Regions from separate parts of the Streptomyces sp. NPDC023157 genome, predicted to be linked through region 1. Evidence: predicted binding sites of a transcription regulator. Region 1 holds the regulator's gene; each other region holds the start of a gene.
What was found. Region 1 encodes HrcA, which represses chaperone genes, less so after heat shock. Its sites were predicted from a motif close to TTNGCACTCNGNNNNNCNGAGTGCNAA; they were not measured.
Positions count from the first base shown of each region.

Region 2: the regulator HrcA is predicted to act here: its motif matches at 4,077-4,103, upstream of groES (co-chaperone GroES).
Region 3: the regulator HrcA is predicted to act here: its motif matches at 5,384-5,410, upstream of groL (chaperonin GroEL).

Region 1 is NZ_JBVHIL010000001.1:805,383-815,706, forward strand. Features, by position in the region: gene ACZ3ZE_RS03755 (adenosine deaminase) at 109-1,113, opposite strand; gene ACZ3ZE_RS03760 (ribonuclease Z) at 1,190-2,092, opposite strand; gene ACZ3ZE_RS03765 (histidine triad nucleotide-binding protein) at 2,107-2,466, opposite strand; gene ACZ3ZE_RS03770 (16S rRNA (uracil(1498)-N(3))-methyltransferase) at 2,660-3,403, opposite strand; gene ACZ3ZE_RS03775 (nitronate monooxygenase) at 3,400-4,479, opposite strand; gene dnaJ (molecular chaperone DnaJ) at 4,729-5,865, opposite strand; gene hrcA (heat-inducible transcriptional repressor HrcA) at 5,866-6,885, opposite strand; gene ACZ3ZE_RS03790 (MBL fold metallo-hydrolase) at 7,042-7,764, shown strand; gene ACZ3ZE_RS03795 (DUF3097 domain-containing protein) at 7,854-8,666, shown strand; gene hemW (radical SAM family heme chaperone HemW) at 8,717-9,949, opposite strand; gene ACZ3ZE_RS03805 (AMP-dependent synthetase/ligase) at 10,078-10,324, opposite strand, start outside.
Region 2 is NZ_JBVHIL010000004.1:333,703-344,026, reverse strand. Features, by position in the region: gene ACZ3ZE_RS16485 (RNA polymerase sigma factor) at 1-828, shown strand, start outside; gene ACZ3ZE_RS16480 (hypothetical protein) at 909-1,577, shown strand; gene ACZ3ZE_RS16475 (THUMP-like domain-containing protein) at 1,522-2,706, opposite strand; gene ACZ3ZE_RS16470 (polysaccharide deacetylase family protein) at 2,808-3,731, shown strand; gene groES (co-chaperone GroES) at 4,250-4,558, shown strand; gene groL (chaperonin GroEL) at 4,674-6,302, shown strand; gene ACZ3ZE_RS16455 (ester cyclase) at 6,390-7,088, opposite strand; gene ACZ3ZE_RS16450 (hypothetical protein) at 7,163-10,324, shown strand, end outside.
Region 3 is NZ_JBVHIL010000004.1:737,857-748,180, reverse strand. Features, by position in the region: gene otsB (trehalose-phosphatase) at 1-254, shown strand, start outside; gene ACZ3ZE_RS18550 (alpha,alpha-trehalose-phosphate synthase (UDP-forming)) at 269-1,624, opposite strand; gene ACZ3ZE_RS18545 (glucosyl-3-phosphoglycerate synthase) at 1,769-2,710, opposite strand; SAM riboswitch class I at 2,832-2,975, shown strand; gene thrC (threonine synthase) at 2,993-4,279, shown strand; gene ACZ3ZE_RS18535 (MoaD/ThiS family protein) at 4,295-4,573, shown strand; gene ACZ3ZE_RS18530 (cold-shock protein) at 4,988-5,197, shown strand; gene groL (chaperonin GroEL) at 5,540-7,162, shown strand; gene ACZ3ZE_RS18520 (hypothetical protein) at 7,400-9,094, opposite strand; gene ACZ3ZE_RS18515 (hypothetical protein) at 9,084-10,324, opposite strand, start outside.

The DNA of each region.
Region 1 (10,324 bases):
GGCGCGGGGTCCGGGGCGGAGCCCCGGTTCGGGAAGGGGCGGGGTGGGGAATGGCCCGCCGCAGGCGCCCCCGCCCACCGAGCCGCCCCGCCCCGCCCAGCGCAGCGACTACGCCCCGCCACCCCCGAACCGATACGCCTCGACCTCCGCCAGGTACCGCCCCCGCAACCCCTCCGCGTCCTCAAGAAACGCCGCCAGGAACGAGTTCCGCGCCAAGGTCCGCAGCTCCTCCTCCCCCAGCCCCAGCGCATCCCGCACCGCGTCGAAGTTGTCGCCCGCGTAGCCCCCGAAGTACGCGGGGTCGTCGGAGTTGACCGTCGCCATGAGCCCCGCCGCCAGCATGGTCCGCAGCGGGTGGTCCTCGATGGTGTCGATCGTCCGCAGTCGTACGTTGGACAGCGGGCAGAGCGTCAGCGGCACCCGCTCGCGGGCGAGCCGCTCGACGAGCGACGGGTCTTCCAGGCAGCGCAGGCCGTGGTCGATCCGTTCGACGCCGAGGACGTCGAGGGCTTCGCGGATGTACGCGGCGGGGCCTTCCTCGCCGGCGTGCGCGACCCGGCGCAGTCCGAGCCGGGCGGCCTCCTCGTACACCTCGCGGAACTTGGCCGGCGGGTGGCCGACCTCCGCGGAGTCGAGGCCGACGCCGGTGATCCGGTGGAGGTACGGCTTCGCGGCCTCGAGGGTCGCCATCGCCGACTCGGCCGACTCGTCGCGCAGGAAGCACATGATGAGCCGGGTGGAGATCCCGTACCGCTCCTCCGCTCGGTCGAGGGCGACGCCGAGCCCGTCGACGACCACGCCGAACGGGAGCCCGCGGGCGGTGTGCGCCTGCGGGTCGAAGAAGATCTCGGCGTGCCGCACGCCCTGTTCGGCGGCCCGCGCGAGGTATGCGTCGGCGAGTTCGGTGAAGTCGTCGGCGGTGCGCAGGACGCCCATGAGGCCGTAGTACAGGTCCAGGAAGGACTGCAGGTCGCTGAAGCGGTACGCCTCGCGCAGGGCCTCGGTGTCGGCGTACGGCAGGGTGACGCCGTTGCGCGCGGCGAGCGCGAAGGCCAGTTCGGGTTCGAGGGTGCCCTCGATGTGGAGGTGCAGTTCGGCCTTGGGTACGGGCATGGTGCTGGTGCTTTCCTGGAGTGTCCGGGGGGTGCGGCGGCGCCAGTCCGGGGCGTGGCCCGGCGGGCGTCGTCGCCTATCTCTTGGGTACGGGGATCCTCATGAGGTCCTGGGCGACGTTCAGCTCGCCCTCGAACCCGGCCGCCCGCGCCTGCCGCTCGAACTCCGCGGGATCGGAGTACCGCTGCGAGAAGTGGGTCAGGACGAGATGGCGCACGCCCGCGTCCCGGGCGACCGCGGCGGCCTGGCCGGCCGTCAGGTGGCCGTGGTCGGTGGCGAGCCGGATGTCCTCGTCGAGGAAGGTCGACTCGATGACGAGCATGTCGGCGCCGTCGGCGAGCGCGTACACGCCGTCGCACAGCCGGGTGTCCATGACGAAGGCGAACCGCTGGCCGCGCCGGACCTCGCTCACCTCGTCGAGGGTCACCCCGTCGAGGACGCCCTCGCGCTGGATCCGGCCGACGTCGGGGCCCTTGATGCCGTGCGCGGCGAGCCGCTCCGGCAGGATGCGGCGCCCGTCGGGCTCGGTGAGCCGGTAGCCGTAGGACTCCACGGGGTGGGAGAGGAGGCGGGCGTCGAGCGTGTACGCGTCGGTGACGGCGAGCGGCCCGTCGGCGTCGACCGGCGCCTCGGTCAGCCGCACGGTCTCGCGGTAGGCCGTGGCGTACCGCAGCCGTTCGAAGAAACGCTGCCCGCTCGCCGGGTAGTGCGCGGTGACCGGGTGCGGGACCTGGTCGAGGTTGATCCGCTGGATCACCCCGGCCAGGCCGAGCGAGTGGTCGCCGTGGAAGTGCGTGACGCAGATCCGGTTGAGGTCGTGCGCCGCGACCCCGGCCCTGAGCATCTGCCGCTGGGTGCCCTCGCCGGGATCGAAGAGGATGCCCTGGCCGTCCCAGCGCAGCAGATAGCCGTTGTGGTTGCGGTGCCGGGTCGGCACCTGGCTCGCGGTGCCGAGGACGACCAGTTCACGTACGGACACGGTGACGTCCGGTCCTATCCGGGGGGCCAGTTGAGGCCGCGGCCGCCGAGGACGTGCGCGTGGGCGTGGAAGACGGTCTGCCCGGCGCCGGCGCCGGTGTTGAACACGATCCGGAAACCGTGTCCGTCGATCTTCTCCTCCGCGGCGACCTCACCGGCCTCGCGCAGCACGTCGGCGGCGACGGTCGGCGCGGCGGCGGCGAGGGAGGCGGCGTCGGGGTAGTGCAGGCGCGGGATGACCAGGATGTGCGTGGGCGCCTGCGGGTTGATGTCGCGGAACGCGACGGTCGTCTCCGTCTCGCGCACGAGCGTCGCCGGAACCTCCCCTGCCACGATCTTGCAGAACAGGCAGTCGCTCTGCGGCTCTCCGGCCATGGCCCGGTCCTCCTCGACTCCGTTGATCAGTACACGCGCATGCTATCGGGCCCCCGGCGGGGCGGGACGGGGAACGGTCGGCCGGGCCGGGACGGGGAGGGGCCAGCCGGGCGGGACAGGGAACAGGCGGTCGGTCCTCCCCGGGCCTGGCAGGGCCGTAGCCGGGCCCGTCCAGGCCGTGCCCGGACCCGGCCTAGGACCAGCGCCCGGTCCGCCCGAGCACGAGCGCCCCCGCCGCCGTGCCCGCCGTGGAGGTGCGCAGCACGCTGTGCCCGAGGCGGTACGGCTTCGCGCCGGCCTCCTCGAAGAGCGCCAACTCCTCCGGGGAGACGCCCCCTTCGGGTCCGACGACGAGCACGATCTCGCCGTGCTCGGGGAGTTCGGCGGTGGCGAGCGCCCCGCTCGGGTGGTCGCGGTCCTCGTGGAGCACGGCCGCGAAGTCGGCGGTCGCGAGGAGGGCGGCGACCTGCTTGCCGGTCATCGCGTCGGCGACCTCGGGGAAGCGGGTGCGGCGGGACTGCTTGCCGGCCTCGCGGGCCGTCGCCCGCCACTTGGCGAGCGCCTTCAGACCGCGCTCGCCCTTCCACTGGGTGATGCAGCGGGACGCGGCCCACGGCACGATCGCGTCCACGCCGGTTTCCGTCATGGTCTCGACGGCCAGTTCGCCGCGGTCGCCCTTGGGCAGGGCCTGGACGACGGTGATACGGGGCGCGGGCGCCGGGTCCTCGTGGACGGCGGTGACCTCGACGGTCAGCTGGTCCTTGCCCTCGGCGGCGGCGACCACGCACGCGGCCCAGGCGCCGTTCCCGTCGGTCAGCACCAGCTCCTCGCCCGCGCGCAGCCGCTTCACGGACACCGCGTGGCGGCCCTCGGGCCCGTCGAGGAGGTAGCCGCCCACCGGGGGAACGGTGTCGACGACGAAGACGGGTGCGGTCACGATGCGCTCCTGGAGCTTGCGAGGGCGGTGTGGAGTTCTTCGGCGAGGACCTCGACGAGCCGGCCGGCCGGGAGGTCCCGGGCCAGGCGGTGGCCCTGCCCGGCCCACAGGGCCATGCCCTGCGGGTCGCCGGCGGTCGCGGCGGCCTTGCGCAGCGGGGCGGTGAGGTGGTGGACCTCGGGGTAGGCGGCGGGGGCGTACGGCCCGTGTTCGCGCATGAACCGGTTGACCAGGCCGCGGGCCGGGCGGCCCGAGAAGGCCCGGGTGAGCTCGGTGCGGGTGAACAGCGGGTCGGTCAGGGCCCGCTTGTGCAGCGGGTCGGCGCCGGACTCGGGGCAGACCAGGAACGCGGTGCCGAGCTGGGCCGCGTCGGCGCCGGCGGCGAGGACGGCGGCGATCTGGCGGCCGCGCATGATGCCGCCGGTGGCGACGATCGGCAGCCGGACGCTCTCGCGTACCTCGGTGAGCAGCGCGAGCAGCCCGCCGCCGCTGCCGGCGGACGGCCCGTCGGCCGGGTCGTCCCGGTGGGTGCCCTGGTGCCCGCCCGCCTCGGTGCCCTGCACGCACAGGGCGGCGGCCCCGGCGCGCTCGGCGGTGCGGGCCTCCTCGACGGAGGTGACGGTGACGATCGTGAACGTACCGACCCGGGCGAAGGCGTCGAGCGCGTCGCGGTCGGGGCAGCCGAAGGTGAAGGAGACGACCGGGACCGGGTCGTCGAGGAGGATCGCCAGCTTGGACTCGTACCCGTCGTCGCGGCCCTGGTCGGGGTCCCCGAGTTCCGTCTCGTACCAGCCGGCCTCCCCGGCGAGCTGGTGCCGGTAGACCTCGACGGCGGCGGGGTCGGCGGGCTGGCCGCTCTGCGGCATGAAGAGGTTGACCCCGAAGGGCTGTCCGGTGAGTCCGCGGACCCGTTTGACCTCCTGGTAGAGCCCGCCCGCGGTCTTGTATCCGCCGGCCAGGAACCCGAGGGCCCCCGCCTCGCACACGGCACCGACGAGCTCGGGGGAAGAGGCGCCACCCGCCATGGGGGCCTGCACGATCGGATGACGAGAGAGATCGTTCAGCGCGGTGGACATGCAGGCATCGTGCCATGCCGGGACGGCCCGGCCGAATCCGTACGGGAGCGGCTTCGGGAGGGGCTTCGGGAGGGGCTTCGGGAGGGGTACGCGAAGGGGCGGCCCCGCACATTGCGGAACCGCCCCTGGGCATATGCCATACGCGACTCAGCGCCCGTTGAACGCGTCCTTCAGCCGCGAGAACAGCCCCTGCTGCCCCGGCTGACTGTGCTGACCCGGGGGACGACCCCCGGACCCCCAGCCGAGCGCCTACCGCCCGTTGAACGCGTCCTTCAGCCGCGAGAACAGCCCCTGCTGCCCCGGCTGGAACTGCCCCGTCGGGCGCTCCTCGCCGCGCAGCTTGGCCAGCTCGCGGAGGAGGCGCTCCTGCTCCGGGTCCAGCTTGGACGGGGTCTGCACCTCGACGTGGACGATCAGGTCGCCCCGGCCGTTGCCGCGCAGGTGCGTGACGCCTCGGCCGTGCAGCGGGATCGACTGGCCGGACTGGGTGCCCGGGCGGATGTCGACCTCCTCAAGGCCGTCCAGGGTCTGGAGGTGCACCTTCGTACCCAGCGAGGCGGCCGTCATCGGGATGGTGACCGTGCAGTGCAGGTCGTCGCCGCGCCGCTGGAACGTGTCGTGCGGGGTCTCGTGGATCTCGACGTACAGGTCGCCGGCGGGGCCGCCGCCGGGGCCGACCTCGCCCTCGCCGGCCAGCTGGATCCGGGTGCCGTTGTCGACACCGGCCGGGATCTTGACCGTGAGCGTGCGACGGGACCGGACCCTGCCGTCGCCCGCGCACTCGGGGCACGGGGTCGGGACGACGGTGCCGAAGCCCTGGCACTGCGGGCAGGGGCGGGAGGTCATGACCTGGCCGAGGAAGGACCGGGTGACCTGGGAGACCTCACCGCGGCCGCGACACATGTCACAGGTCTGCGCGGAGGTGCCGGGCGCGGCGCCCTCGCCGGAGCAGGTGGTGCAGACGACGGCCGTGTCGACCTGGATGTCCTTCGTGGTGCCGAAGGCCGCCTCGTCGAGGGTGATCTCCAGGCGGATCATCGCGTCCTGGCCGCGCCGGGTGCGCGAGCGCGGGCCGCGCTGGGACGCCGTACCGAAGAAGGCGTCCATGATGTCCGAGAAGTTCCCGAAGCCGCCCGCGCCGAAGCCGCCGGCGCCACCGCCGCCGGAGGCGGAGAGCGGGTCGCCGCCGAGGTCGTAGACCTGCTTCTTCTGCGGGTCCGACAGCACCTCGTAAGCGGCGTTGATCTCCTTGAACCGCTCCTGGGTCTTCGGGTCCGGGTTCACGTCCGGGTGAAGCTCGCGGGCGAGTCGGCGGAAGGCCTTCTTGATCTCGTCTGCCGACGCGTCGCGGCGTACGCCGAGTACGGCGTAGTAGTCGGTGGCCACTTACGACTCCGCCAGGATCTGTCCGACGTAACGTGCCACTGCGCGTACCGCTCCCATCGTTCCGGGGTAATCCATGCGGGTCGGTCCGACCACGCCGAGTTTGGCGACTGCCTCGCCGCCGGAACCGTAGCCGACCGAGACGACCGACGTGGACGTCAGCCCCTCGTGGGCGATCTCGTGCCCGATGCGTACGGTCATGCCCGATTCCTTGGCCTCGCCGAGCAGCTTGAGGAGCACGACCTGCTCCTCGAGGGCTTCCAGGACGGGCCTGATCGTCAGGGGGAAGTCATGTCCGAAGCGGGTCAGATTGGCGGTGCCGCCGATCATGAGCCGCTCCTCCTGCTCCTCCACGAGCGTTTCGAGGAGGGTCGCGAGCACCGTCGTGACGGTGCCGCGGTCCTCGATCTCCTCGAAGGACTCGGGGAGGTCCTGCACCAGCTGCGGCACGTCCGCGAACCGGCGGCCGACGACCCGGCTGTTGAGCCGGGCCCGCAGGTCGGCCAGGGAGGTCTCGCCGAAGGGCGCCGGGCAGTCGATGACCCGCTGCTCGACCCGGCCGGTGTCGGTGATGAGCACCAGCATGAGCCGGGCGGGGGCCAGCGACAGCAGTTCCACGTGCCGGACCGTCGAACGGGTCAGCGAGGGGTACTGCACGACGGCGACCTGCCGGGTGAGCTGCGCGAGCAGCCGTACCGTGCGGCCGACGACGTCGTCGAGGTCGACGGCTCCGTCGAGGAAGTTGTGGATCGCCCGCCGCTCGGGGGTCGACAGCGGCTTGACGCCGGCCAGCCGGTCCACGAAGAGGCGGTAGCCCTTGTCGGTGGGGATGCGCCCGGCGCTGGTGTGAGGCTGGGCGATGAAGCCCTCCTCCTCCAGCACCGCCATGTCGTTGCGCACGGTGGCGGGCGACACACCCAGCTTGTGGCGCTCGGTCAGCGCCTTGGAGCCGACCGGCTCCTCCGTCCCGACGTAGTCCTGGACGATGGCGCGCAGCACCTCGAGTCTGCGTTCGCTGAGCACCGCGCACACCTCCAGCTGTCGATCCGGTTCCGGTTCTTCCCTTTTTGGCACTCGCCCTGCCCGAGTGCCAGGAATCCCCCGGCCAGTGTACGGCGGCGGACATCGCTCCTGGCAAGGAGGCGGGGTCGGCGGGGTCACAGCGGCTAGCGTCGCCGTATGGACGTGGAATGGGAAGAGTACGGCTGGGAGCGCCTCGCGGAGGGTGTCGGCAGGCGCCGGCTGCCGGGCTGGGACGCCACGGTGGGCCTGGTCATCGGGCGGGACGCGGTGCTGTTGTACGACACGGGGGCGACCCTCGCGCAGGGCGCCGAGCTGCGCACCCAGGTGGAGGCGCTGACGGGCTGCCGCCGGGTGACGCATATCGCACTCAGCCATCCGCACTTCGACCACGTCCTGGGCACGGCGGTGTTCTCCGGGGCGGAGGTCTTCGGGGCGATCGGCATGGACACGCTGCTGCCGCGCGAGCGGGAGGCGCTGTGCACGGACGCGGTACTGCAGGGGGTGGACGCCCGGGTCGCGGCCGAGGCGGCCGAGGTCCTGGTCGCGCCCCGCCACACGGTCTCGGGCGAGTGGACCCTGGACCTGGGCGGCCGCCAGGTCCTGCTCGCCAACGTCGGCCCCGGCCACAGCGGCCACGACCTGGCCCTGTTCGTGCCGGGTGCGCCGGAGGTCGTCTTCTGCGGCGACCTGGTCGAGGAGTCCGGCGAACCGCAGGCGGGCCCGGACGCGATCCCCGGACGCTGGCCGGCGGCGCTGGACCGGCTGCTGTCCCTGGGCGGCGAGGACGCGGTGTACGTACCGGGCCACGGGGCGGTGGTGGACGCCGCCTTCGTACGCCGCCAGCGCGGGGAGCTGGCGCGGCGCTTCGGGGTGGCGTAGCGGCACCGAACGCGCGCCCTCGGCACGGGACCTGACGCTCCCTCGCCCGCTCACCGCGGACGGGGCCCGCCCAGGGCAGAATCGAGCCCATGCGCAGTTACAACCCGGATCTGACTCCCCCCTGGAAGCGCTCGGCGCCCGTCCCCGAGGTCCCGGCGGACCACGATCTCGTCGTGGAGGAGGTCGCGACCGGCTTCTGCGGGGCCGTGATCCGCTGCGAGGCGGACACGGTGACGCTGGAGGACCGCTTCGGCAAGCACCGGGTCTTCCCGATGGAGCCGCGCGGCTTCCTCCTGGAGGGCCGGGTCGTCACCCTGGTCCGCCCCTCCCGCGCGGCCCCGGCCCGCCCCACCCGGACGGCCTCCGGTTCGATCGCCGTCCCGGGCGCCCGGGCGCGGGTCGCCCGGGCCGGCCGGATCTACGTGGAGGGCCGCCACGACGCCGAGCTGGTGGAACGCGTCTGGGGCGACGACCTGCGCATCGAGGGCGTCGTCGTCGAGTACCTGGAGGGCATCGACGACCTGCCGGCCGTCGTCGCCGAGTTCGCCCCGGCCCCCGACGCCCGCCTCGGCGTCCTCGTCGACCACCTGGTGCCGGGCTCCAAGGAGTCCCGCATCGCCGCCCAGGTCTCGTCCCCGGACGTCCTGATCGTCGGACACCCGTACATCGACGTCTGGGAGGCCGTGAAGCCCTCTTCCGTGGGCATCCCGGCCTGGCCCTCGGTCCCCCGCGGCCAGGACTGGAAGACCGGCGTGTGCCGCGCCCTGCGCTGGCCGGAGAACACGGGCGCGGCCTGGCAGCACATCCTGTCGAAGGTGACCTCGTACAAGGACCTGGAGCCGGAACTCCTGGGCGCCGTGGAACACCTGATCGACCACGTGACGGCACCTGAGGGCGGCTGAGGACGGCTGGCGCAGACCGGCGGTCGGGCCTCCCCCGGTCGTCGGCCTCCTCAGTCGACCAGGTCCCGCACCACCGCGTCGGCCAGCAGGCGGCCGCGGAGGGTCAGGACGGCCTGTCCCTGGGCGTACGGCTCGGGGGCGAGGAGGCCGTCCTCCAGGGCCTTGCGGGACGCGGCCAGGCCCGCGGGCTTCAGGAGGGCCAGCTCGACGCCCTCGCGCAGCCGGAGCTCCAGCAGGACCCGCTCCACCCGCCGGTCCTCCTCCGACAGCACCTCGCGCCCGGCGCCGGGCGACGTGCCGGAGCCGAGGGCCGCCGCGTAGGCGCCCGGGTGCTTCACGTTCCACCAGCGCACCCCGCCCACGTGGCTGTGGGCGCCGGGCCCGGCGCCCCACCAGTCGGCGCCGCGCCAGTACAGCTCGTTGTGGAGGCAGCGTCCGGCCTCCGAGGTGGCCCAGTTGGACACCTCGTACCAGTCGAAGCCCGCCCCGGAGAGCACCTCGTCCGCCATCAGGTACCGGTCGGCGTGGACGTCGTCGTCGGTCATCGGTATCTCGCCGCGGCGAATGCGCCGGGCCAGCTGGGTGCCCTCCTCCACGATGAGCGCGTAGGCGCTGACGTGGTCGGGTCCGGCGCCGATCACCGCGTCGAGGGAGGCCCGCCAGTCGTCGTCGGACTCGCCGGGGGTGCCGTAGATGAGGTCGAGGTTGACGTGGTCGAAGCCGGCCGCCCGCGCCTCGGCGACGCACGCCTCGGGGCGTCCGGGGGTGTGGGTGCGGTCGAGGATCTTCAGCACGTGCTGCCGGGCGCTCTGCATGCCGAAGGAGATCCGGTTGAAGCCGCCCTCGCGCAGGGTCGCCAGATACGCGGGGTCGACGGACTCCGGATTCGCCTCGGTCGTCACTTCGGCGTCGTCGGCGAGCCCGAACTCGTCCCGGATCGCCCCGAGCATCGCGACCAGGTCGCCCGCGTCGAGCAGCGTGGGCGTGCCGCCGCCGACGAAGACGGTCCGGACGGGACGCGGGTCGTCGCCGAGGACCTTGCGGGCCAGGCGTATCTCCTGGGCGACCTGGCCCGCGTAGTTCTCCCGGGAGGCGAGCACGCCTCCCGCACCGCGCAACTCGCTCGCGGTGTACGTGTTGAAGTCGCAGTAGCCGCAGCGGGTCGCGCAATACGGCACGTGCAGATAGAACCCGAGCGGCCGCTCGCCGGCCCCTTCCAGGGCGTGGGCGGGCAGCGCCCCGTCCTCGGGCATGGGCTCACCATCGGGCAGTACGGAAGGCATGCAGCCATTGTCCCGTACTGCCCGGGGTGACCGCCGAGCCTGTGGATAACCGAGGAAACCCCAGCTCAGACCCCGCTCGGGCCCCGCTCAGCTCTCCTCGGGCCCGCTCAGGCCGACCGGAGGCCCGCTCAGGCCTCCCGCGCTCCCTCGTACATCTCGTCGATCAGGTGCTGGTAGGTCCGCTCCACGACCGGCCGCTTCATCTTCAGGCTGGGCGTGAGCTCACCGTGCTCGACGTCGAGGTCGCGCGGCAGCAGACGGAACTTCTTGATCGTCTGCCAGCGCTGCAGCCCCTCGTTGAGGCGGGCGACATAGCCCTCAATGAGCTTCTGGGTCTGCGGGGCGGCGACGACCTCCGCGTACGACTTGCCGCCG
Region 2 (10,324 bases), on a different contig from region 1:
CTGCGCACCGACGAGATCGCCCGCGCCTTCCTCGTCCCCGAGCCGACGGTCGCCGCGCGCGTCACGCGCGCCAAGCGGACCCTCGCCCGGTCCGGGGTCGCGTTCGAGGTGCCCTACGGGGAGGAGCGGGCGGCCCGCCTCGGCTCGGTCCTCGAAGTCATCTACCTGATCTTCAACGAGGGGTACGCGGCGACCGCCGGCGACGACCTGCTGCGCCCCGCCCTCTGCGAGGACGCGCTGCGGCTGGCCCGGGTGCTCGCCGCGCTGATGCCCCGGGAGGGCGAGGTCCACGGCCTGGCCGCCCTGCTGGAGATCCAGGCCTCCCGGACGGCGGCCAGGACCGGCCCGGACGGGCAGCCGGTGCTCCTCGCCGACCAGGACCGGCGGCGCTGGGACCGGCTGCTGATCCGGCGCGGGTACGCCGCCCTGGGGCGGGCCGTCGAGGCGGACGGCGCCACCGGCCCGTACGCCCTCCAGGCCGCCATCGCCGCCTGCCACGCGCGGGCGACGCGGTACGAGGAGACGGACTGGACGACGATCGCCGCGCTCTACCGGCGGCTCGCCGCCGTCGCGCCCTCCCCGGTCGTCGAGCTGAACCGGGCGGTCGCCGTGTCGATGGCCGAGGGCCCGGAGGCGGGCCTCGCCCTCGTCGACGCCCTCGCCGCCGCCCCAGCCCTGGACCGCTACCACCTGCTGCCCAGCGTCCGGGGCGACCTGCTGGCCCGGCTCGGCCGGGAGAAGGAGGCGCGGGCCGAGTTCGCGCGGGCGGCGGAGCTGACGCGCAACGAGCGGGAGCGGGCACTGCTGTTGAAGCGGGCGGCCGGCTGAGGCTGGCGGGCGGGCTCCTCCGCGCCGGTGGACGCCGCCGCGCTCGTTCCGCGTGAGGGCCGCCGGTTAAGCTCCCCGGCATGTCCCCCCGCACCCCGCTTCCGCCGCCCCCGCCGCCCGCCGAGATACGGAACTGGCCCGACCGGGAGGCGCGGCTGGCCGATCGGGCGCTCGCCATGGACGAGTTGGGGCGCCGGCTGCTCGGCGGCGGGCGGCTGGTGCTGTTCCTGGTCTGGTTCGGGGTGCTCCAGCTGGGCTGGGCGCTGGTGGGCGTGCCGCTCGTGTCCTTCGGCGGGGCCGGCGGGGTGGCGGACCCGATCAGCATGCTGCTCGCGCTGTTCTGCGGGGCCGCCGGGATCGCCGTGCTCGTCCCGGGCGTCTGGCTGACCGTGCGGAGCCTGCGCCGGGACGCGATGGTGCGCGAACGGCTCATGGGCTGGGCCGCGCTCGACCGGCACGGGCCGTCCGACGCGCGGCTGCGGCTGCCGCTGCTGAGCGCGAGCTGGCTGGTGCTGTCCTTCGCGATGTGCGCGGTCGGACTGTGGACCGCCTTCGCCGTCCCGCTCAACACCGGCCCGGACGACGGCGGTTACGGCGCCGTCGCCTACGGCATGGGTGCCGCCCTCATCCTGTGGGTGACGGGTCTGACCGGCCTCGCGAAGGCCGTCGGGCACTACCGCATGGCCGTCCGGCTCACCGGCCGGCCGGGTGCCCGATCAGCATCGTCGGAGCTCCCGCGACCCGAGTGAGCAGCACCGTCGCGGAGTGGGGGCCCTTGAGCTTCACCTTGCGGCGGATCTCCTCGGGTTCGACGGCGGAGCCGCGCTTCTTCACGGTCAGCACGCCGATCTCCCGCTCGCGCAGCAGGGCCTTCAACTTCTTCAGGTTGAACGGGAGTTCGTCGGTGATCTCGTAGGCGGCGGCGTACGGCGTCGGGGTGAGCGTGTCGGCCGTGACGTACGCGATGGTCGGGTCGATCAGCCCGCCGTCCAGCTCCCGCGCCACCTCCGCGACCAGGTGGGCGCGGATGACGGCGCCGTCCGGCTCGTACAGGTAGCGGCCGACGGGCCGGACCGCCGGGTCGGGCAGGGTGCCGCCGGTGAGGGTCGCGCCGCCGGGCAGCAGGGTGGCGCGGCGGGCGCCGGGCTCGGTGCCGAACCAGAGCACGGCCTCCTTCACGTCCCCGCCGTCCGAGATCCACTCCGCCTCGGCCTCCTCGGGCACCGCCTCGTGCGGGATGCCCGGGGCGATCTTCAGGGCCGCGTGCGGGGCCTTGCGGGCCGCCTCGACCGCCCAGGACAGCGGCGGCGAGTAGGCCTCCGGGTCGAAGATCCGCCCCCGGCCGCCGCGCCGCGCCGGGTCGACGAAGACGGCGTCGTACGGGCTGGTGTCGATCTCCGTCACGTCCGCGCGGCGCACCTCGATCAGCCCGTCGAGGCCGAGGGCCGCCGCGTTGGCGCGGGCCGCCTCGACGGTGAGCGGGTCGCGGTCGACGGCGAGCACCGAGATCCCGGCGCGGGCGAGCGCGAGCGCGTCGCCGCCGATGCCGGAGCAGAGGTCGGCGACGCTGCGCACGCCGAGCTCCTTGAGGCGGGCCGCCCGGTAGGTGCCGACGGTGGCCCGGGTGGACTGCTCGACGCCGTGGGGCGTGAAGTACATGCGGTACGCGTCCTCGGCGCCGAACTTCGCCACCGCCCGCTGCCGCAGCCGGGCCTGGCCGAGCGCGGCCGAGACCAGTTCGGCGGGGTGGTCGCGGCGCAGCCGGGAGGCGACCGCCAGCTCCTGGGCGGGGTCGTAGTCGCGCAGGGCGGCGAGGAGGGCCTGCCCCTCGGGGGTGAGCAGGGAGGCGAAGGCGGCGAGGTCGGTCACCCGTCCCATTCTGAGGGGCGCGGGCGGTGTGGGCCGCCCGGGGGACCGTGCGGGCGGCGCCGGTGGTGTCGGGGCCCGGGAGGGGCTCGGCGCTGACAGGATGCGGCGCCATGCAGCTAGTACGACAAAAGGAACAGACGCGTACGTTTCGCTCCGTACGGGTGGTCGGTGCCGCCCTCCTCGTCGCCGCCCTCGGCTCCGCCTGCGCGGGCCCCGGCGCCGACGGCGAGGCCGCGTCGCAGAAGCCCGCCGCCGGCCAGCCGCGCGCGCAGAACGCGGCCGGCGCCCTGAACGCGTACGTCGAGCGGGTCCGCGCGGCGCGCGCCGCCCGGGTGGCCGCCGCCAAGAAGTGGGGGCTGGCCCAGCCGCCGCTCGAAGCGCCGGCGCCGCCCGCCGTGAAGCCGAAGATCACCACCCGCAAGGGCTTCGAGACCGACGGTGAGGGGCTGCCGCCGGTCTTCACCACCGTGCCGACGAAGCAGAAGGTCGTCTTCCTGACCATCGACGACGGCGCCGAGAAGGACCCCGCGCTGCTGCGGATGATGAGCGAGCTGAAGATCCCGTACAGCGCGTTCCTCAGCGACTACCTGGTCAAGGAGGACTACGGCTACTTCCGGAAGATGCGCGACTCCGGGGTCGCCCTGCACAACCACACCCTCAACCACCGCTATCTGCCCGGGCTCGACTACGGCGACCAGAAGCGCGAGATCTGCGGGATGCAGGACGTCATCCAGAAGCAGTTCGGCAAGCGGCCCGAGCTCTTCCGCCCGCCGTACGGCAACTACAACGAGGACACCCTGCGCGCGGCCAAGAGCTGCGGGGTCAAGGCCGTCCCGCTGTGGGCCTCCGAGGCCTTCCCCGACCACATGGAGTGGCGCGAGTGGGACCGGGACCTGCACCCCGGCGACATCGTCCTCACACACTTCCGCGGCAAGGAGGACTGGAAGGGCTCCATGCCGGACATGATCCGCCGGGTGATGAAGACGATCACGGCGAAGGGGTACGCGGTGGCCAGGCTGGAGGACTACGTATGAGCCGGGCGCGCCGGCTGGCAGCCGCCCTGGCCCTGACCGGCGCGCTGTTCTCCCTGACCGCCTGCGCGTCCTCGGCCGACCCGATCGACCCGATCGAACGGCTGGGCCGCAAGGCGGCGGAGAAGGTCTCGCCACGGGTGCCGCATCCGCCGCACCGGCCGCGCGCGGCGCGCGGGCCGTCCCCGGCCGGGGGGCCTTCCGCGACCCGGGGGCCTTCCGTCGTCCGGGGGCCGTCCGCCGCTCCGTCCGGCTCCGCGGTCCCGGTGCGACCCCTCGTACGGAACCGCGGGCTCCGTCCGCGCGTTCCTCCCGGAGCGCCCCCGGCTCACGCCACGGGGTCGTGAATTGGCACTCCGCTTGACCGAGTGCTAATCGCGGTCATAGTCTCGGCTCTGGCACTCCCCACCGGAGAGTGCCAACACAGCGACGGGCAGGTCCGGCACCCGCGACGACGGATCCACCTGGTCGCCACCTCAGACAGTTAACCCCGTGAGATCTCCGAAGGGGGAGGTCGGATCGTGACGACCACCAGCTCCAAGGTTGCCATCAAGCCGCTTGAGGACCGCATTGTGGTCCAGCCGCTCGACGCCGAGCAGACCACGGCCTCTGGCCTGGTCATCCCGGACACCGCGAAGGAGAAGCCCCAGGAGGGCGTCGTCCTCGCCGTGGGCCCGGGCCGCTTCGAGAACGGCGAGCGCCTGCCGCTCGACGTGAAGACCGGCGACATCGTGCTGTACAGCAAGTACGGCGGCACCGAGGTCAAGTACAACGGTGACGAGTACCTCGTCCTCTCGGCTCGCGACGTGCTCGCGATCATCGAGAAGTAGTCCACCGAAGCACCTGTAAGCAGACGCTTCGAATCGCGCCCCTGACCCCCTGGTTTCTCCGGGCGTTCAGGGGCGCGGTTTTTTCCACGATTTCCGAGAGGGCTGAACCGCTCCCATGGCGAAGATCCTGAAGTTCGACGAGGACGCCCGTCGCGCCCTTGAGCGCGGCGTCAACAAGCTGGCCGACACGGTGAAGGTGACGATCGGCCCCAAGGGCCGCAACGTCGTCATCGACAAGAAGTTCGGCGCCCCCACGATCACCAACGACGGTGTCACGATCGCCCGCGAGGTCGAGATCGAGGACCCGTTCGAGAACCTCGGCGCCCAGCTCGTGAAGGAGGTGGCGACCAAGACCAACGACATCGCGGGTGACGGCACCACCACCGCCACCGTGCTCGCCCAGGCCCTGGTCCGCGAGGGTCTGCGCAACGTCGCCGCCGGCGCCTCCCCGGCCGCCCTGAAGAAGGGCATCGACGCCGCGGTCAAGGCCGTGTCCGAGGAGCTCCTCGCGACCGCCCGCCCGATCGAGGACAAGTCCGACATCGCCGCCGTCGCCGCGCTCTCCGCGCAGGACCAGCAGGTCGGCGAGCTCATCGCCGAGGCGATGGACAAGGTCGGCAAGGACGGCGTCATCACCGTCGAGGAGTCCAACACCTTCGGCCTGGAGCTGGAGTTCACCGAGGGCATGGCCTTCGACAAGGGCTACCTCTCGCCGTACATGGTCTCCGACCAGGAGCGTATGGAGGCCGTCCTCGACGACCCGTACATCCTGATCAACCAGGGCAAGATCTCCTCCATCCAGGACCTCCTGCCGCTGCTCGAGAAGGTCATCCAGGCCGGCAGCTCCAAGCCCCTGCTGATCATCGCCGAGGACGTCGAGGGCGAGGCCCTCTCCACCCTCGTCGTCAACAAGATCCGCGGCACCTTCAACGCCGTCGCCGTCAAGGCGCCCGGCTTCGGTGACCGCCGCAAGGCGATGCTCCAGGACATGGCCACCCTCACCGGTGCCACGGTCATCTCCGAGGAGGTCGGCCTCAAGCTCGACCAGGCCGGTCTCGACGTGCTGGGCACCGCCCGCCGCGTGACCGTCTCCAAGGACGACACCACGATCGTGGACGGCGCCGGCTCCTCCGAGGACGTCCTCGGCCGCGTCAACCAGATCAAGGCCGAGATCGAGTCCACGGACTCCGACTGGGACCGCGAGAAGCTCCAGGAGCGCCTCGCGAAGCTGGCCGGCGGCGTGTGCGTGATCAAGGTCGGCGCCGCCACCGAGGTGGAGCTGAAGGAGAAGAAGCACCGTCTGGAGGACGCCATCTCCGCGACCCGCGCCGCGGTCGAGGAGGGCATCGTCTCCGGTGGTGGCTCCGCGCTCGTCCACGCCGTCAAGGTCCTCGAGGGCAACCTCGACAAGACCGGCGACGAGGCCACCGGTGTCGCCGTGGTCCGCCGCGCCGCCGTCGAGCCGCTGCGCTGGATCGCCGAGAACGCCGGCCTCGAGGGCTACGTCATCACCTCGAAGGTGTCGGAGCTCGACAAGGGCCAGGGCTTCAACGCCGCGACCGGCGAGTACGGCGACCTGGTCAAGGCCGGCGTCATCGACCCGGTGAAGGTCACGCGCTCCGCCCTGGAGAACGCCGCCTCGATCGCCTCCCTGCTGCTCACGACCGAGACCCTGGTCGTCGAGAAGAAGGAAGAGGAGCCGGCGGACGCGGGCCACTCGCACGGCCACGGTCACTCGCACTGAGTCCCGTAACGCGTAGCTGAGCCCCGAAGCTCACAGCCGAGGCCCGGTGCCCCCGTCGCGGGGGCACCGGGCCTCGGCGCGTCGGTCCTACGCCTCGACCGCCCCGAGCTGCCCCATCAGCCCGAGCATGTCGTACTGCCACCACCCCGCGACGGCCTTCCCGTCCTCCCGGAACCGCTGGATCAGCGTGCCGGTCATCTCCACCGCGATCCCGCTCGGCTGGAGCCCCATGAAATCGCCGGTGTGGGTGGCGTTCCACGTCCAGCGGGTGCACACCCGGTCACCCTCGGCGATCTGGTCCTCGACGGTGAACGCGAAGTCGAAGCCGCTCCGCCACATCTCCACCTCGCGCCGCACCGCGTCCATGCCGATGGCGTCCGCCGGGTTGGACGGATCGTGGTCGTGGTACCCCTCGGCGACCACCTGGTCGAGCGCCGACAGCTCCTCCCCGCCGCCGAGCAGCGCGAGGAAGCGGCGGGAGTTCCCCTTGTACAGGGCCTCGTCGCGGACCACGTCCAGATCGGTGAAGGTCGGCATCTCGTCGCAGAGCGCCACCATCTCCCGGAAGATCCGGTCGGTCTCCGGCAGCTGCGAGTTGCGCATGGCCACGTCGTACGAGGGGAACTCGACGATCTCCACGACATGGGAGGCGTCGGATCGGTCCGTGCCGACGATGCTGTGGGTGGCGGTGCGCTTGCCCTTGGTCTGTTCGACCCACTCGTCCATGAGCCGGTTCAGGTCGTCGATCCGGCTGGTCTTGCAGTCGATTATCTGTACGAAACTCATGACGCCTCCCGGGCCGGGGCGGACCCTTCCAGTTTAGGTCCGCGGGGGCGGGGTGCCCTGGCAGCATGGGGGCCATGCGGGCCATGGGGGAGGAACCGGGGGAGCGGCCGGTCACCGTCGAGAACGGCACGGGGATCGTCGTCGTCGGGGACGGGAACCGGGTCGTGGTGGGCGCCGCGCCCGGCGTCCGGTCCGCGTACTGGGAACAGGTGCGCCGCATCGCCCCGGACGAACTCATCGCCCGGGAAACGGAGTTGGCGGAGCTCGCCACCTTCTGTCTCGCGGACGGGCCCGGATACCTGTGGTGGCGGGCGGACGCGTGGGCCGGCAAGACGGCGCTCATGGCCTGGTTCGCCCTGCACCCGCCGCCGGGCGCGCGGATCGTCCCCTTCTTCGTCACCGCCCGCTGGGCCGCCCAGAACGACGCGGCGGCGTACGTGGACGTCGTCCTGGAACAGCTCGCCGAACTGGCCGGCGAACCGCTGCCCGCCCTCCTCACCGCCGCCACCCGCGAGACCCACCTGCTGCGCCTGTACGGAACGGCCGCCCGCGCCTGCGCCGGGCGCGGCGAACGCCTGATCCTCCTCGTCGACGGCCTCGACGAGGACCGGGGGGTGACCACCGGGCCGGACGCCCACTCGATCGCGGCCCTCCTCCCGCCGGACGCGCGGGTGATCGTCTCCGGCCGCCTCAACCCACCCCTCCCCCCGGACGTCCCCGACGCCCACCCCCTCCGCGCATCGGCCGCCGTCCGCGTCCTTGCCCCGTCCCCGTCCGCCCGCGCGATCCGGGTGGAGGCGGAACGCGAGCTGAAGCACCTCCTGGCGGCCGGCGGCCTCCCGTACGACCTGCTCGCCCTCCTCACGGCCGCGGGCGGCGGCCTGACGGCGGACGACCTCGCGGAGCTGACCGACGAGGTCCCGTACCGGGTGCGGGACGTGCTGCGCACCGGGCCCGGGCGCACCTTCGCCCCGGCCGGCCCCGCCTACCTCCTCGCCCACGAGGAACTCGCCGCCCAGGCCCGGGAGATGCTCGGCACCCGCGAACTGGCCAGCTTCCGGGCCCGGTTGCACACCTGGGCGGAGAGCTGGCGCGAGCGCGGCTGGCCGGAGGCCACCCCGGACTACCTGCTCCGGGGGTACGTGGCCACCCTGCGCGCCGCCGGCGACGTCGACCGGCTCGTGGGCTGCGCCCTCGACCCCGTACGCCACGACCGGCTGCTCGCGGCGACCGGCGGCGACGGGGCGGCCCTCGCGGAGGTCCGGGCGGCGTCGGAAGCCCTCCTCACGGGCGGCGACCGGCCGGACCTGATCCCCCTGATGCTGCGGCTCGCGGTCCGGCGCGACGACCTGGAGCTGAGCGGCGGGCTCGTCCGGCCGGAGCTCGCGGCGGGGTGGGCGGCGGTCGGCGAGGTCGACCGGGCGGTGGCGCTGGCGCGGGCGGCGGGCGACGAGCGGGCGGTGGCGGGGCTGTGCGCGGTGGCGACGAAGCTGCTGGAGCGCGGGGACCGGGACAGGGCCGTCGCTCTCGCGGAGGAGGCGGAGGAGCTGGGGCTGGCGCTGCGGGAACGGGGGGGCCTTGGGCAGGACGATGCGGCCGAGGCGACGGCCCTGCTGCTGGTCGCGCTCGGCCTCCATGACCGGGCGGAGCGGCAGATCCATCGGATCGGCAGCGAGCTGGACCGCTACGGGCCGCTGTACACCCTGACCCGCGCGTACTGCGCAGGGGAGGAGTACGGGCGTGCGCTCGTACTCGCGCGCGGTGAGCCGAACATCAGGCTGCGTGCCAACGCGCGCTCCGAGACGGTCCGGTCCCTGATCAGAGTGGGCCGGTACGAAGACGCCGAGCGGGCGGCGCGCGAGGGGGACGCGAACCGCGCGGTCCGGGCCCTGGTCCTGATCCGGGCGGCGGTCACGCTCCGGGAGGCGGGCCAGGGCGGGATAGGGGAGGCGCTCCTGGCTGAGGGGCTGGGGGAGTGGGGGTCCACGCAGCCGGAAGAGGACGGGGCCGGGATCCGGCGCAAGCTGATCGAGGCCTTGGTGGAGGCGGGGGAGTCGGCCCAGGCGCGCAGGACTCCGGACCGGCGTTTCGACTTCGGCGACGAGGAGAACTACGCCGTGGCCCTGGCCCGGATCGGCGCGTGGGAACTGGCCTGGGAGGCGCTCGACCGAGTCCGGGAAGACTGGGTGGAGGGCACCCTGGTGCGCTTCGCCCGGGTCACGGCCGATCGCGGGCGGGACGTGGAGGCCGAGCAGATGGGCCGGGAGCTGGACGAGGACGAGTTCTCCGAGTACCTGTGGGAGGTCATCGCGGAGACCCGCCTCGGGCGGGGCCAGCCGGACACGGTCACGCCTCTGCTCGACCGGCTGGCGCACAGCGCCCGTGGCTTCGCCGCCATCGGCGCGTACGTGCGGCAACTGGCCGCACGGGGACGAGTCGATGAGGTTCGTGCCGTGCTGGCGCGCATGAGCGGACCCGAGTACGAGCTGCGGCTCAGTTCCGCGCTGCTCGGACCGGCAGCGGAGGCCTTGCACGACGCGGGGTACGTCGCTGAGGCGCGGGAGCTGCTGGTGTCCGCCGAGGCGGGCAGCCGCAGGCCACCCCGGTACGAATTCGTGGAACGGCTGGCGCGGGTCGCCCACGCTCTCGCAGAAGCGGGGCGCCCGGAGGTGGCCTCGGCCGTGCTTGACGCCTTGGACCCCGAGGACGGCGACGACCGGCAAGTGGTGTCGGCTCTGCTGGCCGTCGGGCGGATCGAGGAGGCCGAGGAGCTCGCCCTGGGCGCCGACCCGTTCGCCGACGGGCTCCTGGAGGTCGGCGCCGCCTGGGTCGCGTGCGGGAGCTACGCCCGTGCGGATGCGCTGGCCCGCGTCGTCAAGTACCGGATCGCCGCGGTCGTGGCCGTGGCGTACGCGGAGGCGGGCGACCCGGACAAGGCCGCCGACCTCATACCGGGGCTGTCCGGCGACCTGGAGGTGATCGAGGTCTCCACCGCCCTCGCCCATGCCTTGGACCTCCAGAGCCGCCGCGAGGAGGCGGAGCAGTGGTTGGACCGGGCGGTGGGACTGGCCTGGCCCCGGGCAGCGACCACCGCCGTCATGCTGCCCGACCTGGTCCGCGCCCAACTCGCCCTCGGCCGCCAAGGCGAGGCGACCGCGCTGCTGCAGCGAGCCACCAGGTCCTGGCTCACCTACTACGGTTCGTCCCAGCCCGAGCACCTCCTCCGCGCCTGGGTC
Region 3 (10,324 bases), on a different contig from region 1:
TCGCCCTCGCCGACTACGTCCACGAGCTGGGCGCCGGGTCCGTCCTGTACGCGGGCGACGACCTGGGCGACCTCCCGGCGTACGCGGCCGTCGAGAAGCTCCGCTCCGACGGCACCCCCGGCCTCCTCGTCTGCTCCGCCTCGGCCTCCGAGTCCGTCCCCGACCTCGCCGACCGCGCGGACCTCACGGTCCCGGGACCGGCGGCGGTCGTGGAACTCCTGGCCGCGCTGGCGGAGGCGATCCGGAACACCTAGGCGCCCCGCCTCCCTCAGGCCTGGCGCAAGGCCCCCAGCTGCTCCAGGAACCACTCCCGCGGCGGCAGCGCCGTCGCCGCCGTCGCGAGGTGTTTCGTGCGTTCGGCGCGTTCGGGGGCCGGCATCGAGAGGGCGGTGTGGAGGGCTTCGGCGGTGGCCGTCACGTCGTACGGGTTGACCGTGAGGGCGTCCTCGTGGAGCTCCTCGTACGCGCCCGCCTCGCGGGACAGGACCAGGGCGCAGCCCTCGTCGGAGACGACCGGGATCTCCTTGGCGACCAGGTTCATGCCGTCGCGGACGGGGTTGACCAGGGCCACGTCGGCGAGCCGGTAGGCGGCGAGGGAGCGGGTGAAGTCGTCCTGGACGGAGAGCAGGACGGGCTGCCAGTCGGGGGTGCCGTACTCCGCGTTGACCGCCTCGGCGAGCTCGGTCACCGAGGCCGTGTACGCGCGGTAGACCTCCAGGTCCTGGCGGGAGGGGTACGCGGAGGCCAGGTGGACGACCCGGCCGCGCCACTCGGGGTGGGTGGCGAGGAGTTCGCGGTAGGCGAGGAGGCCGCGTGGGATGTTCTTGGACAGCTCCGTACGGTCCACGCGGACGATCGTCTTCCGGTCGCCCACCTCGGCGCGCAGCGCCGCCAGGCGGTCGTCGACCGCGGGGCGGTGGGCCAGGGCGCGCAGCTCGTCGGCGTCGACACCGAGCGGGTACGCGGCGACCCGGGTGGTGTCGGGCACGAGCGGGTCGGCGAGGAAGGCGGCGGCCCAGGCGCGGGTGTGGAAGCCGCGCTCGTCCGCGCCGAGCATGCCCTCGACCAGCTCGCGGTGGATGTCGTCGGGCAGCATCGCCAGGTAGCCGGGCGCCGCCCACGGGGTGTGGGTGAAGTGCCCGATCCGCAGGTCCGGGCGGAGCGCGCGGAGCATGCCGGGGACGAGCGCCAGGTGGTAGTCCTGGACGAGGACCGCCGCGCCCTCGTCCGCCGCCTCGGCCAGCGCCTCGGCGAAGGCGCGGTTGTAGGCGCGGTAGGACCCCCAGCGGCGCCGGAAGTCCGCGTCGAAGACGGGCTCGCGCGGGATGTCGTACAGGTGGTGGTGGAGGAACCAGAGCACCGAGTTCGCGATGCCGTTGTACGCGTCGGCGTACACCTCCGGGTCGATGTCCAGCATGCGTACGCCCGGCTCGGCGACCCCGCGGCGCACGGCCTCGCGGTCGCCGTCGCCGAGCGCCGCGCACACCCAGAGGCCGCCCTCCGAGGAGACGGCGCTCAGACCCGAGACGAGCCCGCCGCCGCCCCGCCGGGTGTCCAGGGAGCCGTCGTCACGCACGGTGTACGAGACCGGGCCGCGGTTCGATGCCACGAGGACGGTAGCCATACGGCGAACCTAGCCCGTCCGGTAAACGCTCAAACGTACGGATACCAGACGGGCGGTTCCGGCCGAGGGCCGGGCCGCGGCCGGAGCCGCTCCCTGTCGAAGCCGCTCCCTGTCGAGGGGGGCGGAAAAGATCATTGTCCGGCGCTACGCCACGCGCCGCCTCGCGTACTCCGCGATCTCCGCCATCGGCGGGCGCTCCTCCGTGTCCACCGGGTACGTGTGCGGCTCGAAGCCCCGCTCGCCCCGCTCGAACTGGGTCAGCCACGGGCGCACCAGATGTCCCCGGGACAGACGCAGCTGCGCCGTCCGGTAGATCGCGGCCGCCATCCGGCCCAGCGCCCGCCCGTCCTGGTGCCGGTGCTTGCGCACCCCCACGTCCACCTGTGCGAGGGCGTCCAGGCCCACCGTGTGCAGCGCGTCGACGAGCAGGCCCAGCTCCACTCCGTAACCGACGGGGAACGGCAGCCGTTCGAGCAGCGAGCGCCGCGCCGCGTACTCGCCGCCCAGCGGCTGGACGAAGCCGGCCAGCTGCGGCCAGTGCAGATTGAGCAGCGGGCGCGCCACCAGCTCCGTCACCCGACCGCCCTGACCAGGGGCGTCGCCGAGCGGGCGGTCGTACATCGCCTTCACGAAGTCGACGTCCGGTTCGGTGAGCAGCGGGCCCACGATGCCGGTGACGAAGTCCGCGGAGAAGTCCCTGAGGTCCGCGTCCACGAAGCAGACCACGTCCCCGGTCGTCACCATCAGTGACCGCCACAGGACCTCGCCCTTGCCGGGCACCGCGGGTATCCGGGGCAGGATCGCGTCGCGCGCCACCACCCGCGCGCCGGCCGCCGCCGCCACCTCCGCCGTACGGTCCGTGGAGCCCGAGTCGATCACCACGAGCTCGTCCACCAGCGGGACGGCCTCGGTCATCAGCTCGCGGCGGATCACGGAGACGATCGCGCCGACCGTCGCCTCCTCGTTCAGCGCGGGCAGCACCACGCTGACCCGCGTCCCCCGTTTGGCGGCGAGGACGCGCTCCAGCGGGCGGTCGGCGACGGACCAGGACCGCCGGGCCAGCCAGCGCTCCACCTCTTCCAGCAACGTGATCTCCATCTCGCGGATCGGACGACCCTCTCCACCTTCGTAGCCTTCGGTTACAGTCTTGAACAACGCGGATCCCCGATGCATGTCGGGGTGCCGACCGCGTCTCACAATCGAATACCGCTCATCCAGAGGGGCAGAGGGAAACGGCCCGTTGAAGCCCCGGCAACCCTCCAGTCGGTTCTCGTCCTCCAGCGAGGTCCCCGACTAGGGAAGGTGCCAAATCCGTCTCATGGCGAAAAATTCGTCATGGGAAAGATGAGGAGAAAGGGCCTCGCCTCCATGGCTGTACAGACCGTCGCACCCGGAACCACCGTCGACCTCGGTCCCGCTTCCGGACTCTCCTGCCGCGAATGCGGCGAATCCTTCCCGCTCGGCCCGATCTTCGCCTGTGAGCTCTGTTTCGGCCCGCTCGAAGTCGCGTACGACCTGCCCTCCGGTGACCCGGAGGAGCTGCGCAAGCGCATCGAGGCCGGCCCCGCCAACATCTGGCGCTACGCCCCGCTGCTGCCCGTCCCGGCCGATGTCGCCGAGAAGCCGAACCTGAACCCCGGCTGGACCCCGCTCGTCAAGGCCGACAACCTGGCCCGCGAGATCGGCGTCGAGCCCGGCAGGCTGTTCGTCAAGGACGACTCCGGCAACCCGACCCACTCCTTCAAGGACCGGGTCGTCGCCCAGGCCATCGAGGCCGCCCGCGCCTTCGGCTTCACCACCCTGTCCTGCTCCTCCACCGGCAACCTGGCCGGTGCCGTCGGCGCCGCCGCCGCCCGGGCCGGCTTCCGCTCCTGCGTGTTCATCCCGCACGACCTGGAGCAGGGCAAGGTCGTCATGGCCGGTGTCTACGGCGGTGACCTCGTCGCCATCGAGGGCAACTACGACGACGTCAACCGCTTCTGCTCGGAGCTCATCGGCGACCCGCTCGGCGAGGGCTGGGGCTTCGTCAACGTCAACCTGCGCCCGTACTACGGCGAGGGCTCCAAGACGCTCGCGTACGAGATCTGCGAGCAGCTCGGTTGGGTCATCCCCGACCAGCTGGTCATCCCGATCGCCTCCGGCTCCCAGCTCACCAAGATCGACAAGGGTCTGCAGGAGCTCATCAAGCTGGGCCTGGTCGAGGACAAGCCGTACAAGATCTTCGGCGCCCAGGCCGAGGGCTGCTCCCCGGTCTCCGTCGCCTTCAAGGCCGGCCACGACGTCGTGAAGCCGCAGAAGCCGAACACGATCGCCAAGTCCCTCGCGATCGGCAACCCGGCCGACGGCCCGTACGTGCTCGACATCGCCCGCCGCACGGGCGGTGCCGTGGAGGACGTGAACGACGAGCAGGTCGTCGACGCGATCAAGCTGCTCGCCCGCACCGAGGGCATCTTCGCCGAGACCGCGGGCGGCGTGACCGTCGGCGTCACGAGGAAGCTGGTCGAGGCCGGTCTCATCGACCCGAGCCTGACGACCGTGGTCCTCAACACCGGCGACGGCCTCAAGACCCTGGACGCGGTGGCCGACACCTCTCAGGCGACCGCCACCATCCGCCCGAGCCTGGACGCGTTCCGCGACGCGGGCCTGGCCCACTGAAAGGTACGTGAACCCATGGCCGTCAACGTCCGCATCCCCACCATCCTCCGCACCTACACCGGCGGCCAGGCCGAGGTGAAGGCGGAGGGCGCGACCCTCGCCGAGGTCATCGCCGACCTGGAGAAGAACCACGGGGGCATCGCCGCCCGCGTCCTGGACGACCAGGGCAAGCTGCGCCGCTTCGTCAACGTGTACGTCAACGACGACGACGTGCGCTTCGAGCAGGGCCTGGAGACCGCGACGCCGGACGGCGCGGGCGTCTCCATCATCCCGGCGGTCGCCGGCGGCTGCTGAGCCGTCGCCCCCTCCGCGCTTACCCGCGGTATCCGTCTTATCTGAATTGCCCCTTCCGCGAGAAGAAGCGGAGGGGGCAATTCTGCATGGTTGAGCGGGGTAGAGTTGGGGAAGTCCCCGCCGCTGCTCATGCCAGACGCATATGAGAATGCGCCCGTGCGCGACAAGAAGCAGCCAAAGTGCCCGTGCCTTGTGTACCTTCTGCGCGCTTTGCCCGGCCCGACTTGACCCGGAATTCAAGGGATTCTCCCCAATTCGCCTTTCCGTGCTGCCCAGAATTCTCGTCCGATTGACCTGTTGCAGAGGGCAGTTGGGCAGATACATTCAGCCGCGGTCGACGCGTTCCGGCGCAGGGTCTGACCCGGGTCCGCGAAGTGCGGCCCCGCGCAAGGGCCAGTAATAGGGGAGTTAGGCATGGCTCAGGGCACCGTCAAGTGGTTCAACGCGGAGAAGGGCTACGGCTTCATCGCGGTCGACGGTGGTGCGGATGTTTTCGTCCACTACAGCGCGATCCAGATGGACGGCTACCGCACCCTTGAAGAAGGGCAGCGGGTCGAGTTCGAGATCTCGCAGGGCCAGAAGGGCCCGCAGGCGGACATGGTCAAGCTCGCCGCCTCCGCCTGAGCGCGGCGCGATCGGCCACCGACGCACTTCCGTCGAGGGGCCCGCATCCAGACCGGATGCGGGCCCCTCGTCATGTCCGGCTCCTCGTCATGTGCGCCCGGCGTGTGCGCCCGGCTCGTGCTCCCAGGGGTGACCGATCCTCGGTAGTCGCTTGCACTCGCATGGGGCGAGTGCTAATCATTGGCGTTAGCACTCTGAAGGTGAGAGTGCTTAATCGAGGATCGGGCAGATGAGGCCCGCGGCCAGGTGGGGCAAGGAACCACAGGGCTCGCAGGCCGTCCGTCGCGGGCGTCGGCGCGGTCCAGGAGCGTTATCCACCCCAGTCCGGGAGGACCACTTCACATGGCCAAGATCATCGCGTTCGACGAGGAGGCCCGGCGCGGTCTCGAGCGCGGCATGAACCAGCTCGCTGACGCCGTCAAGGTCACCCTCGGCCCGAAGGGCCGCAACGTCGTCCTCGAGAAGAAGTGGGGCGCCCCCACGATCACCAACGATGGTGTCTCCATCGCCAAGGAGATCGAGCTCGAGGACCCGTACGAGAAGATCGGCGCCGAGCTGGTCAAGGAAGTCGCCAAGAAGACGGACGACGTCGCCGGCGACGGTACGACCACCGCCACCGTCCTCGCCCAGGCGCTCGTCCGCGAGGGCCTGCGCAACGTGGCCGCCGGTGCCAACCCGATGGCCCTCAAGCGCGGCATCGAGAAGGCCGTCGAGGCCGTCTCCGGCGCCCTGCTCGAGCAGGCGAAGGATGTCGAGACCAAGGAGCAGATCGCCTCCACGGCCTCCATCTCCGCCGCCGACACCCAGATCGGCGAGCTCATCGCCGAGGCGATGGACAAGGTCGGCAAGGAAGGCGTCATCACCGTCGAGGAGTCGCAGACCTTCGGGCTCGAGCTTGAGCTCACCGAGGGCATGCGCTTCGACAAGGGCTACATCTCGGCGTACTTCGCGACCGACATGGAGCGCATGGAGGCGGCCCTGGATGACCCGTACATCCTGATCGTCAACTCCAAGATCTCCTCCGTGAAGGACCTGCTCCCGCTCCTGGAGAAGGTCATGCAGTCGGGCAAGCCGCTGCTGATCATCGCCGAGGACGTCGAGGGCGAGGCTCTGTCGACGCTGGTCGTCAACAAGATCCGTGGCACCTTCAAGTCCGTCGCCGTCAAGGCCCCGGGCTTCGGCGACCGCCGCAAGGCCATGCTGAACGACATCGCCATCCTCACCGGCGGCACGGTCATCTCCGAGGAGGTCGGCCTCAAGCTGGAGAACGCGGGCCTCGACCTGCTGGGCCGCGCCCGCAAGGTCGTCATCACCAAGGACGAGACCACCATCGTCGACGGTGCCGGTGACAGCGAGCAGGTCGCCGGTCGCGTGAACCAGATCCGCGCCGAGATCGAGAACAGCGACTCGGACTACGACCGCGAGAAGCTCCAGGAGCGCCTCGCGAAGCTGGCCGGCGGCGTGGCCGTCATCAAGGCCGGTGCCGCGACCGAGGTCGAGCTCAAGGAGCGCAAGCACCGCATCGAGGACGCCGTTCGCAACGCGAAGGCGGCCGTCGAGGAGGGCATCGTCGCCGGTGGCGGCGTCGCCCTGCTGCAGGCCTCCGCGGTCTTCGAGAAGCTGGAGCTGGACGGCGACGAGGCCACCGGTGCCAACGCCGTCAAGCTGGCCCTGGAGGCCCCGCTCAAGCAGATCGCCGTCAACGGTGGTCTCGAGGGTGGCGTCGTCGTGGAGAAGGTGCGCAACCTCCCCGTCGGCCACGGCCTGAACGCCGCGACCGGTGAGTACGTCGACATGATCGCCGAGGGCATCATCGACCCGGCGAAGGTCACCCGCTCCGCGCTGCAGAACGCGGCGTCCATCGCGGCCCTGTTCCTCACCACCGAGGCCGTCATCGCCGACAAGCCGGAGAAGGCGTCCGCGCCGGCCGGCGGCGGCATGCCGGGCGGTGACATGGACTTCTGAGTCTGATCCTCTGGATGCGCCCCTCGCACTGACCGGCCGCAGGCGGCCGGTCAGGCTTCGGGACGCTGCACCGGACTCCGTCCGGTGACCGGGGTCGACCTCAGTCCTGCCGAGGGCGGCACTCCCATCAGGGGGTGCCGCCCTCGGGTTTTGCGCAGCGGATCAGCTGTTCATCGCTGAACGCCGAAGGGCGGCACCCCGTGGGGTGCCGCCCTTCAGTCGTTCCCGCGTACGACGTCAGCGGACGTCGACGTAGTCGGCCACCGCGGCCGGTGCGTTGAAGTGCGAGCCGTCGGTGTTGTACCGGACGACGTACCAGCCGTCCACGGTCGCCTTGGCCTTGAGCGTCGCCACCCCGTTGGCGGCGGTACGGCCGGTCGCGAGCTGCTTCCAGGCCGACTGGCCGCGCGCCTGGAACCACAGGCTCACAGGGGCGTTCCCGTACGCCTTCCAGGCGCCACCGACCTGCTGCTGGACGCCGGCGGTCACGGTGACCACGGCGCCCTTGCGGACGGGCTCGGGGGCGGCGTTGACGGAGACGACGCGGGCGGGGGTGCGGACCATCCGGAACACGTTGCTCGCGGACTCGGCGAACATGTCGCTCACCGGGTGCCGGACCCGGAAGTACCCGCCCTGGCTCCGGCCGTTGAGGCTGTAGGTGCCGGGGAAGGAGGAGGGGTACGCGGTGGCGAGGGTGCGCCAGCCCGTGCGGCCGTCGGCGGAGGTCTCCAGGAGCAGCGTCTGGGCGGCGCTGGACCCGTAGTACTGGCCCGGGTTGTACGTGGGACGGAACGCGCCGATGGCGTTGACCTTGCCGTCCGCGGCGAGCAGGCCGCGGTAGACGAGGACCCGGCTCTCCTGGGGCATCACCAGCGGAGCGGTGACGGCCGGGAAGTACAGGAACGGGTCGTCGGTGGAGACCACCCAGCTGTCCAGCCGGACCCCGGGGGCGGACGGCAACTGGGCCGTGAAGCGGCCGTCGGCGTCGGTCGAGACGGTCTTGAACACCTGGTAGCCCGCGCGGCCGTCGCGGCCGAGGGACACCCGGACCTGCTGGTCGGCGAGCGGCGCGTCGGCGTTCTTCGGGTCGGTCATCCGCCCGCTGACCGTGACCTTCTCACCAGGCAGGACCCGGGTCCTGTCGGCGGTCGCGGTGACGGTCACGGCGCGGTGGTTCCAGGCGAGGATCGTCCGGGTGAACTGGGTGGCGCCGTGCACCTGCTCGCTGTTCTCGGCGTACGAGACGCGGAACTCGTCGCCGATGTTCACCTGGCCGTACGGCTCGCCGGTGAACTCGCCCTTCTCGTCGGTGGTCACCGTCTGCGCCACGCCGGTGTCGGGAATCAGGCGCTGGACGGAGATGCCGCGCCCGGAGATCGGGACGAGGTCCCCGGAGCCGGGCTGGACGCCGAGGAGCGTGCCCGAGGCCCTGGTGCTGCGGTCGTCCCAGCTCGGAGCCGAGAAACCGATGCCGAGCTGCGGCTTCAGGGTGAAGTCGAGCGTGCCGGCGTCGGCGCGGGTGACGGTGTTGCCGAGGGAGTCGGTCGCCGTGATGTCGATGGCGTACTTCCCGAGCTCCGGGATCGTGCCGCCGTCCTCGGTGAGCTTGAGGGCGGTGGCGGCGGGCAGGGAGAAGTAGTTCGTGCTCCACGACGCCTGGGTCAGGGCGGGGACCTCGGTGACGACGGTGTCGCCCTTGCGGATCTTCGCCGAGACGGCGGTGACGGTGGCCGAGGCGGCGTCCGTCCAGGCGGTCACGTGGAAGGCGCCGCGCTGGTACTCCTCGGTGAAGGCGGCGCCGATGCCGACGGCGGGCGCCGGAGCGGGCTCCTCGGCCACGGCGGGGGTGACGCCCGCGCCGAGGGCGAGGAGGGTCAGTACGGCGACGGCGGACGACGCCGTGCGCGAAGAGGGGCGGAGGTCAGAGCGCATCGATGTACTTCCCCTTCGACTCGCTGTAGAAGTAGCCGTTCTGGGACTGCTTGAGCACGAGCCACGAGCCGTCGCCGTAGTTCTTGGCCTTGAAGCTGAACTTGCCGTAGGCGTTGGTCGGGACGTCACGGTTCACCCAGTACCACTGGGAGTCGCCCTTGGGCCGGAAGACGAGCATGACCCGGGCGCCGGAGTGCGGCTTCCAGACGCCGCCGACCTTCTTCTGCACGGTGCCGGTGACCGTCATGTACGAGTTGGTACGCGGACGGTTCGGGCTGACGGAGAACGCGGCGAACCGCGTCTCGACGCGCGAGAGGCGCGTGGCGCCCGAGGTCTTCGCGACGTACCGGTCGCTCTCGTAGTGGTGCAGCCGGTAGACGGCGTTGACGTAGCCCCAGGTGCCGATGTCGACGGCGCAGTAGCTGAAGCTGTTGTCCCAGCGGGTCTTGCCGTACTTCAGATTGCCCCAGGTGCGCCCGTTGTCCAGGGAGACCTGGAGGTAGAGCGGCTCGTCCGCGCAACTGCCGCCGTTGAGGCGGGCGGTGGCGCGGACCCAGCCGAACTCGTCCAGGGTGACCCGGGTGCCGGTGTACGACACCTGGCCGAGCGCGGCGATCTGGCCCTCGTCGGCGGGGAAGCCGTCGAAGTACACCGAGGGCCGCAGGAAGGTGTACACCGTGCGCTGCCCGGCGTAGGCGGGGCGGGCCGGGAAGCGGAAGCCGCCGTCGGCGGCGGCGGACTGGCCGCCGATCTGCCCGGGGACCTTGTAGTGCCAGATGTCGGGCTGCTCGGTGGCGGCGACCACCGGCGCGCCCTCGAAGGGCACCCAGCCGTCCGGGGTCAGCCGCTGCACGGCGCCGCTGACGGTGACGTCGGTGCCCGGGAGGACGCGGTACTTGTTCAGGTCGGCGTTGATCCGGTACGTGAGCTTCTCGACGCCCACGCGGGGCACCGGGAAGCCGGCGTTCGGGTCGGTGACCGCGTCGGTCGGGACGACGGTGGCGGTGCCGCTGCGGATCTCCGCGTTCGGGGTGACCGGCAGCGAGAAGGTGCCGTCGGCGCCGGTGGTGGCGGTGAGCTTCGTGGTCGTCCAGTCGCCGGCGTCCAGGTTCAGGGACACCTGGACCGTGGTGCCCTCGGCGGCCGGCGTCCGGGCGCCGGTGTTCGGGTCCCAGGTGGTGGCCGCGCCGGACAGGACGAGGCTCCGCTGGTCGTAGCTGGTCGTGGCGC